DNA from 3 places in the Devosia sp. FJ2-5-3 genome. Region 3 is predicted to be linked to each of the others. Evidence: predicted binding sites of a transcription regulator. Region 3 holds the regulator's gene; each other region holds the start of a gene.
The links. The regulator LexA, encoded in region 3, represses DNA repair genes until DNA is damaged. The targets are predictions, from matches to a motif close to TGTTCNNNNTGTGTTCNG.

Region 1: a site for LexA is predicted at 1,412-1,429, ahead of recA (recombinase RecA). Genes of this name have one in related genera too.
Region 2: a site for LexA is predicted at 2,094-2,111, ahead of ruvC (crossover junction endodeoxyribonuclease RuvC). Genes of this name have one in related genera too.

The regions. Positions count from the first base shown of each region.
Region 1 is NZ_CP104007.1:1,720,550-1,723,805, forward strand. Features, by position in the region: gene N0P34_RS08200 (aldo/keto reductase) at 1-165, opposite strand, end outside; gene araD1 (AraD1 family protein) at 237-1,232, opposite strand; gene recA (recombinase RecA) at 1,513-2,586, shown strand.
Region 2 is NZ_CP104007.1:739,453-742,708, reverse strand. Features, by position in the region: gene ruvB (Holliday junction branch migration DNA helicase RuvB) at 1-858, opposite strand, end outside; gene ruvA (Holliday junction branch migration protein RuvA) at 931-1,548, opposite strand; gene ruvC (crossover junction endodeoxyribonuclease RuvC) at 1,545-2,051, opposite strand; gene N0P34_RS03690 (GGDEF domain-containing protein) at 2,355-3,179, shown strand; gene N0P34_RS03685 (YebC/PmpR family DNA-binding transcriptional regulator) at 3,247-3,256, opposite strand, start outside.
Region 3 is NZ_CP104007.1:2,142,820-2,146,075, forward strand. Features, by position in the region: gene N0P34_RS10415 (IlvD/Edd family dehydratase) at 1-253, shown strand, start outside; gene N0P34_RS10420 (nuclear transport factor 2 family protein) at 1,245-1,634, opposite strand; gene lexA (transcriptional repressor LexA) at 1,634-2,341, opposite strand; gene glp (gephyrin-like molybdotransferase Glp) at 2,428-3,256, opposite strand, start outside.

The sequences.
Region 1 (3,256 bases), 420 kb from region 3:
GACATAATTGATGCCGAGATCGGTGGCGTGGCGCACCAGCGCCCGCGCCTCGTCGGCCGGAACGGCATTGTAGTTCCCGGCCAGCGACGCCCCGCCCAGGCCCAATGTCGTGACCGTGAGGTCCGTGCGGCCAACAGGCCGTTTGTCGAAGCTGCGCGCACTCATTTGCCGTGTCTCCCCACCGGGCAAATAACTGACATGTTAGTTCCCCGGCGTAAAGCGCGCGCGCTTCTGTTCTAATACAGCCCGTTGATCAACACCGGCTTCTCGCTCTCGACGCGCACCGGATTGCGCAGTTTCAGCCCGAACTGGGCTTCCTCGATCTCGAAGATATCGTCCTGCCGGGTCGAAATCCCGTCGGCAAAGCTCAGCGTCGCCGTGCCGAACATATGCACATGCACATCGCCCGGCTGGCGGAACAGCTCATATTTGAAATGGTGATATTCGAGATTGGCGATGGTGTGGCTCATATTGTCCTCGCCGGAGAGGAACGGCTTTTCCCAGATCACCTGGCCGTCGCGAATGATGCGCGATGTGCCCTCGATATGGCTCGGCAGATCGCCGACCCGCAGCTCCGGCCCGAACGAGCAGGCGCGCAGTTTTGAGTGCGCGAGGAAGAGATAGTTGATGCGCTCGGTCACGTGGTCGGAAAATTCATTGGCCAGCGCAAAGCCGAGCCGGCGCGGCTGGCCATGATTGTCGATGACGTAGATGCCGGCGATTTCCGGCTCTTCGCCGGCGTCGAGCGCGAAGGCGGGCGAGGGGATGGGGTGGCCTGGATTGGCGACGATATTGCCATTGCCCTTGTAGAACCATTCCGGCTGCACGCCGCGCTGGCCGGAAGTGGGCTTGCCCCCCTCGAGCCCCATGCGGAACATTTTCATGCTGTCGGTCAGCTCGGCTGCGGGCTTTTCGCCATTGGCCTTGTGCATGGCGTCGCGCGTCGCGGCGGAGCCGAGATGGGTCAGCCCGGTGCCGGTCACGTGCAGATGCGCCTTGTCCGGATGATCGATCGGCGCCAGCAGCCGTCCTTCGGCCAGAAGGGCCGCCTTGTCGATGGCCGCGCCCAGTCCGCGCTGGTCGACTATGCCCGAGAGACCTTCCGCGGACGCGATGGCGGCCAGCGCCAGTTCATAGACCGTGCTTGATCCTTCGACGCGGCGCGTTTCACCATTGCGGGTCACCCCGACGGCGCGCGCGCCATTGTCGTCAAAAAACTGAATAAGATGCATGGTCAGAAATCCTCGTCCCTTTTGCCCCAGCGTCGGGCCCGCGCATAAAACGCAAGAGCTCGCGGCCTGTCCAGTCAAAAATCATACTTATGATGAAGCCGCGGCGCGCCGGATGGAATCACGGCCGGACGAAGACTGTGGGATAAGCGGGATGTTCTGGTTTTGTCTCTTGACAGGACTGAAACAAAATGAGAACAAATGCAGCACGGGTGCAAAACAAGGCTCTCTCATCCCAGCGCGTTTGCGCAGCCTTCGAGAGCGTGAAATAAGGAGAGAAATCATGGCTAGCTCGCCGCTTCGCGTTGTTGAAGGTGGATCAATGGATAAGGATAAGGCTCTCGCTGCGGCGCTGAGCCAGATCGAACGCAATTTCGGCAAGGGCTCGATCATGCGCCTCGGAGAGGCAGCGTCGATCGAAGTGGAGTCTATCTCCACCGGCTCGCTCGGCCTCGATATTGCGCTGGGTATTGGTGGGTTGCCAAAGGGCCGCATCGTCGAGATCTTCGGGCCTGAAAGCTCGGGCAAGACGACGCTGGCGCTGCACGTCATTGCGGAGGCGCAGCGCAAGGGCGGCATCTGCGCCTTTGTCGACGCCGAGCATGCTCTCGACCCCGTCTATGCCCGCAAGCTGGGTGTCAATGTCGATGACCTCCTGATCTCCCAGCCCGACGCGGGCGAACAGGCCCTCGAAATCACCGATACGCTGGTGCGTTCCGGCGCCATCGACGTGCTCGTTGTCGACTCGGTTGCGGCCCTTACGCCGCGCGCCGAACTCGAAGGCGAAATGGGCGATTCTCTGCCCGGTCTCCAGGCCCGCCTGATGAGCCAGGCCATGCGCAAGCTGACCTCGTCGATCTCCAAGTCGAAGTGTCTGGTCATCTTCATCAACCAGATCCGCATGAAGATCGGCGTCATGTACGGCTCGCCCGAAACCACCACGGGCGGCAATGCGCTGAAGTTCTACGCCTCGGTTCGCCTCGATATTCGCCGCATCGGCGCGCTCAAGGATCGCGAAGAGATCGTGGGCAACCAGACGCGCGTCAAAGTGGTCAAGAACAAGCTTGCCCCGCCGTTCCGTCAGGTCGAATTCGACATCATGTATGGCGAAGGCATTTCCAAGACCGGTGAATTGCTCGATCTGGGCGTCAAGTCCGGCATCGTCGACAAGTCCGGCGCCTGGTTCTCCTGGGAAAGCCAGCGTCTGGGGCAGGGGCGTGAGAATGCCCGCCAGTTCCTCAAGGACAATCCGGAAATTGCCGCCACCATCGAGCAGGGTGTGCGCGAGAGTTCGGGCCTGCTCGGCGAAGTTCTCCTCGTTGCCGGCGGCGAGGACGATTCCGGCAGCGACGAATAATTCTCCTCCGCCTCCCATGCAGGACTTCGACCCCCGCCCAAAAGCGGGGGTCTTTTTGTTTGTCAGGGCCGCACCTTGCTCAATGGAACGGCGCTATCAATGGAACGGCGCGCTTCCCTCGGGCTTGACCCGAGGGCCACGACGCGAGCCCCAATACCGGCAATAGGCCCTGGGACAGAGCCCCTCGGGTCAAGCCCGAGGGGAGCCCCGTGCGCGCGAAGCGAATGCACGCACACTTTGGCCCCAACTTCTCCCCACCCACCGGCCCACCTCCCTCCCCCTCGCGGGGAGGGATCGAGGGTGGGGGGCGGACAGCCCCGACGCCCCAATCTCCACGCCAATTGCGGCCCAGCACTGCCCGTCCAATCCCCATGTCATCCCCGCGAAAGCGGGGACCTCCGCTCAACAGGGGTTCCCGCTTTCGCGGGAATGACATCGCAGAAAATTGCCCCACCCACCGGCCCGCCTCCCTCCCCCTCGCGGGGAGGGATCGAGGGTGGGGGGCGGACAGTCCCGATGTCACATTCCGCCCACCAACTTCACCTCAGCGCTGCCCGTCCAATCCGCTCCCGATCCACCCCAAATGCCCCTTGTTCCCCTCCCACACCGCCCGGAGCGCCCTCAAACCCGCTGGCCCCGCCACTTTCCCCCATGCCAGCCTGCTGCAATG
Region 2 (3,256 bases), 1.4 Mb from region 3:
CAGGGCAGCCGCAATGGTCTCGATGCCGACAGGTCCGCCGCCATAGAAATCCGCGATGGTGGTGAGATAGCGCCGGTCGAGCTGATCGAGGCCGCGGGCGTCGACATCCAGTCGCAGCAGAGCCTTGTCGGCCAGGAGACGGTTCACTTCCGCCGCCCCATCCACCAGGGCGAAATCGATGACCCGGCGCAGCAGTCGACCAGCGATACGCGGCGTGCCGCGCGACCGGCGCGCAATCTCGAGAGCACCATCAGGCGCCAGCGGCATGCCCATGAGGCGGGCGCCGCGCGTCACGATGCTGACCAACTCTTCGGGCGTATAGAAATTGAGCCGGACAGGGATGCCGAAGCGGTCGCGCAAGGGCGTGGTGAGCAGGCCCGCGCGGGTGGTCGCGCCGACCAGCGTGAATTTTGCCAGGTCGATGCGGACGGACCGCGCGGCCGGGCCCTCGCCGATGATGAGGTCGAGCTGGAAATCCTCCATGGCCGGATAGAGGACTTCCTCGATGGCCGGGTTGAGGCGGTGGATTTCGTCGATGAAGAGCACGTCGCGATCTTCGAGATTGGTGAGGAGCGCGGCGAGGTCACCTGCCTTGGCGATGACCGGACCGGACGTGGCGCGAAAGCCGACGCCCAGTTCCTTGGCGATGATCTGGGCCAGCGTGGTCTTGCCCAGGCCGGGCGGACCGACGAAGAGTACGTGGTCGAGCGCGGCACCGCGCTTCTTGGCCGCCTCGATGAACACTTCGAGATTGGCGCGCGCATCCGCCTGTCCCACGAAATCGGCAAAGCCGGACGGGCGCAGGGAAACGTCGAAATTATCGTCGCGGCCGGCGCTGGCGGAGGTCAAGGTGGTCAAGAGAGCAGTTCCATTCCGGGAATGTATTTTGACGCCGGGACGTCGAAGATTTTAGCGATAGGGCGGCCCACTCTACTGGCTCAGCTCGCGCAGGCCCAGCCGGATCAGCTTTTCGGTGGCCGTATCCTCGCCTTCCCTGGCGACGATCCGGGCGAGCACTGCCGACGCCTGCGCGCTGGAATAGCCCAGATTGGTGAGCGCGGAGACGGCATCGGCGACATTGGACCTGGCAATGCCCTCGCCTAGGGCCGCCTGCAGGCCAAGTGTTCCGGCGTCAATGGCGCCCACATCGGGGACCTTGCCCTTGAGTTCGGTGACGATGCGTACGGCCAGTTTAGGGCCAACGCCATTGGCGCGTCCGATCATGGCCTTGTCCTGCAACGCAATGGCACTGGAGAGTTCCGATGCGCTGAGCGTCGACAGAATGGCCAGGGCCACCTTGGACCCCACTCCCTGCACGCTGGTCAACAGCAGGAACCAGGCCTTTTCGGCCTGGCTCGCAAATCCGTAGAGCCGGATGAGATCTTCGCGCACGATGGTCTCGATGAAGACCACGGCCGCTTCGCCCACTTTGGGCAGGGTTTGCAGCGTGCGGCTGGAGCAATGCACCTCATAGCAGACGCCGCCACAATCGATCAGGACCCAGTCGTCGCCAAAGCTGTCGACCATCCCCTTGAGCTTGCCAATCAAATCAATGCCCTCGTTCTTTGCGCGGAGACCCGGTGATGGGCGTGGCAGATGGCGACAGCCAGCGCATCGGCAGCGTCGGCGCCCTTGAAACTCGCAGTGGGCAGGAGCGTGCGCACCATCAATTCCACCTGCTTCTTTTCGGCGTGGCCGGTGCCGACCACCGATTTCTTGACGAGGTTGGTGGCATATTCGGCCACTTCCAGCCCGTGCTGGGCCGGCGTCAGCAGCACCACGCCGCGCGCCTGCCCGAGAATGAGGGCCGAGCGCGGCCCGGCATTGACAAAGGTCTCTTCCACCGCCGCCTCGTCGGGGTGATGGAGGGATAGAACATCGGCGATGCCGGCGGCCAGCACCACAAGGCGCTCGGCGAGCGAGCCGTCGGTCGGTGGCGTCACCGTGCCGGCGGCCACGAAACTCAGCCGGTTGTCCAGCGCATCGACAATGCCCCAGCCACAGCGGCGCAGGCCCGGATCGATGCCGATGATTCGCACGGTTTTTCTCATGGCTTTCCTTCTAGCAGCTTCAATGAGACTACCAAGGCCAATGTGAACAAATTGGCAACACACCCATGAAGCCGGGGGGCGAGATAGATAAAATTGCTCTCCTGGAAGGAACGCCGTGTTGAGGAAGCGGGCCTACCGTTCGCCTCGGGAATTCAGGGGCATAGAATCATCATGACGTCACAGGACGCTTCGGGGGCATATCGTTGCCCCGATATCGCCATTGGACGCGGCTATCGGAAAGACACCGATTAGGGCGAGCAGACCAGCAGCGACGCAATACTCGCTTCGGGGAGCCGGTCAGCAATGACTGCCTCCGGCTATCCTGCAATTTCGACGAAAGTGTCCTCGATGTACCTGTCCCCTCAGATGGTAAACTCCCTGCAAGGCTGGTCCAGCGTCGCGCGCTGGACGGTGTTCGGCACCCTGGCCTGCGTGGTCATTTCGATCGTCTTCAATGCGCTGATGTTTCATGACCTGGAGCCAGAGGCGATGCGTCGCGCCTTGATCAGTTCCACCGTCTTGCCCATCGGGCTGGCCGTGCCCCTGTTTCTCTATCTGGGAATAAGGCTGCGTGGGCTGGCCATCACCAATAGGCGACTGGGATTGGTCGCCCGCACCGACAGCCTGACGGCCTGCCTCAATCGCGGTGCCTTTACGGCCAAGGTTGAGATGCAGTTGAGCGAAGGCCGCAGCGCCGGCGCCCTGCTCATGGTCGACGCCGACAATTTCAAGGTCATCAACGATCTCTTTGGCCATGACAATGGCGATGAAGCGCTGATGGTCATTGCCCGGGCGATCCGCGGCGTCCTGCGCGCCGGCGACCTCGTGGGGCGCATGGGCGGCGAGGAATTCGCCGTGTTCCTGCCGGGCGTCGACAAGAAGGCCGCCGAGGCCGTGGCAGAACGCATCCGGCGCTCGGTCAATTTGTCTAGCTTCTGCCCCGACGGCCGCCATCACCGCCTTGCCGTGAGCATAGGGGGTGCGGTGTTCGAGCACACAACGAGTTTTGCCGAGCTGTTCCGCATCGCCGACCAGCGTCTCTATGGCGCCAAGCGAGCCGGGCGCAACTGCGCCAATATCCAGTACACCACCGGGATGCCCACCATCGACATGCGTAAGCGGGCATAGGCCGGGCAAAAAAGCCCCCGCACGAGGCGGGGGCCGTTGGGTCAATTCGCTTCGGCCCCAGGGGACCTCAGGACGCC
Region 3 (3,256 bases):
CAAGACCGGGGACCGGGTGCGCATCGACCTCAACAAGGGCGAGGCCGATATCCTGATTTCGAATGAGGAAATCGCCACCCGTCGCGCCGCGCTTGAAGCTGATGGCGGCTACAAATTCCCCAAGCACCAGACGCCCTGGCAGGAAATCCAGCGCGGCCTCGTCGACCAGCTCGGCAACGGTGCAATTCTCAAACCGGCCGAAAAATACCAGCGGATCGCGCAGACCGAGGGCATTCCGCGCGACAACCACTGACAAGGTTTTTTGCGTCTCACTCCCTCGCCGCATGGCGGGGGAGTTTTTTATTGCCTCTCTCGTCCAAGGGCTTGCCGCTCAATGGGGCATGCCGAAGCGCCGCCCGGCTCCAGGGGAGCGTCGCGTGGACACGGTCGCGATGCCCTACGGGCACGGTGAAAAGCGGCTTTCGCCCCGAATTGATAGAAATAGAAGAGGCGAAAGCCGCTTCCCACGACCGGTTTTTTGGGCGCATGCCTTGAGCGGCCCCCTTGCGGGTGGTGCTGGGTCCTGCGTCGAGGCATGACCCCGAAAGGCAGAACCGGCACCGGCCGGTGGTCGACATCCACGCCCCCGCCCAGGCGACCCCGTGCGGCCCGTCTCCCCGCCCGACGCTTCGTCGGCGCCGCGTGTTATCGGCGGGAACGGGGCAATGATGGCACGGGAAAATGGGGACGGGGATAAGCGGGATATTTTTGGTTTGGAGAGGCCCCTCACCCCAACCCTCTCCCCGGAGGGGCGAGGGGGCGCAGGAGGGGATGGGCTTGGGGGAGGAGCTGTCAACCCCCGCGGTGTCATTCCCGCGTAAGCGGGAACCCCTGTTGGTGGGTGTTCAGTGATGAGAAACGGCGGCCCCGCTTTCGCGGGGATGACGCGGTGGTGCGCTGGAAGACGTGGTGTTCGGGCGAAATGGATTGCCCGGACGAGCCGGGCGATGACGGTGGAGCGAGGGCGCGCAACGCCTAGGCAGCGAGCTGATTGGCCGATAGCGAGGGCCCCCTCACCCCGGCCCTCTCCCCGAAGGGGCGAGGGGGCGCAGGAGGGGAGGGATCCCCACAATGTCATTCCCGCGAAAGCGGGAACCCCGGTTTGCCTGGAGGGAAAACGGAGGTCCCCGCTTTCGCGGGGATGACATGGTGGTGCGCTGGAAGATGGCATGTCGCGGCACCGAAAATAGGGCGTTGGAAACAACTGGATAGGTGATCCAGCGCGCGCCCCGGGATTACCTTGGCTATGTGATTTTGGGGAACGCGCTGAGGTGTTCGTGGCGGATGCGCCAGCCGTCCTGGTCACGGCCAAGGACCGTCGTGCCGCGACCGCTGCCTTGGGCGGGCTGGCCGTCGACCGTGGCGCGCCAGCGGAAGGTGTAGGTACAACTGGCAGCCTTGTCGCCAATGGCAGTCCAGTTGAGATCCTCAAGCCAGTAGGTTTCGTCGGCAAGCTTGCGCCAGGTCGCTTCGAACGCGGCGCGTGCCGCGGCGACGCCGGCGTGGGTGCCCGAGCTGAACCAGAATGTTGCGTCGGGATCGATGAGCGGCACGAGCAGGGAAAAGTCGTGCCGGTTGATGAGCTCGGCATAGCGCGCCATCACCGTTTCCGGTGAGGCGCGGTCCGAGGACATCAGTATTTCCGCAAGAGGCCGACGAGCCGGCCCTGGACCTTCACACGGTCGGGCGGGAAAATGCGGGTTTCGTAGGCCGGATTGGCGGCTTCGAGCGCTATCGTATTGCCCTTGCGACGGAGGCGCTTGAGGGTCGCTTCCTCGTCATCCACCAGGGCAACCACGATCTCGCCGGTCGAGGCAACATCCTGCTTCTTGATGAGCACGGTGTCTCCATCGAATATGCCGGCGTCGATCATGGAATCGCCGCGCACTTCGAGAGCGTAGTGCTCGCCGGGCCCGAGCATTTCAGGTGGAACGGCAATGGTGTGGGAGTGGGTCTGGATCGCCTCGATCGGCGTACCGGCGGCGATACGGCCCATGACCGGGATCGAAATCGGGCGAGCATAGTCGTCAGTGCTGCGCGAGGGGGGCGAGGCGACCTTGCCCAGATTGCCCTCGATGACTTCGGGCTCGAAGCGCACCTTCCGGCCGCCAAGCGAGGGGTTCATCGAATCGGGCAGCTTCACCACTTCGAGTGCACGGGCCCGATTGGGCAGGCGCCGGATGAAACCACGTTCTTCGAGGGCGGTGATCAGCCGATGGATTCCCGATTTCGAAGCAAGATCAAGGGCGTCCTTCATCTCGTCAAAGGAGGGCGGAATGCCGGATTCCTTCATCCGCTCATGGATGAACATCAGCAATTCGTGTTGTTTGCGCGTCAGCATTTGCCCCTTGACCCCAGAATCGGAACATAGACGGAACGACCATACGCGTTCCGTCTATGTTCTGCAAGAGTCCCTAAAAAGTGGCTCTAGTTTATGGGGAGGGCGTCGACCAGCGCGCCGATGGGCTGACCGGGATCATGTTCGGGCTGGACGATCAACATGTCTGCCTGCGCGAGGGACGAGGTATGGCCGCTATCGGTCTGGGCACTCGGCATCAGAGCCGGGCCGGTTTCCGTGTGCACCAGATGGGCGCGCATGAAATGGCGGCGGGCGCTGTTGGGCGGCGTCGGCGCGAGGAGGGGCAGGCGCCAGAAGTGCGGCTCCGCCTGGCCCAGCCAGCGGCGCAGGGCCGGGAGGATGAAGACGATGGCCGTGACCATCGCCGAGACGGGATTGCCGGGCAGGCCGAAAACCAGGGTTTTTCCGCGCGTGCCGAACATCAGCGGCTTGCCCGGGCGCATATTGATGCGCCAGAAATCGAGGGTCACGCCCAGATCTTTGAGGACATCCTGCACGAGATCATGCTCGCCGACGCTGGCGCCGCCAGTGGTGACGAGAATATCGGGTTCGTCAGCGAAGGCGAGGGCGAGTGTACCGCGGAGCAGGTCGACCCGGTCGGGCACGATGCCGAGATTTGCTATCTGGTCGGCATAGGGCGCGAAGAGCGGCGCAAGGCCAAAACTGTTGGAGGCGACGATCTGGTCCGGGCCAAGCGGCGTGCCGGGGATGACGAGTTCATCGCCGGTGGCGAGAAGCGCGATGCGCGGGCGGCGGGCGACGGCAAGCGAGCCGCAATTGGCCGCAGCGGCGACAGCGATCTGCATGGGCAGAAGGCGCGTGCCGGGCTCGACGAGGGTGTCGCCGGTGGTGAAATCATTGCCGCGGGGACGAATGGAGTGGCCGAGGCGGGCAGGG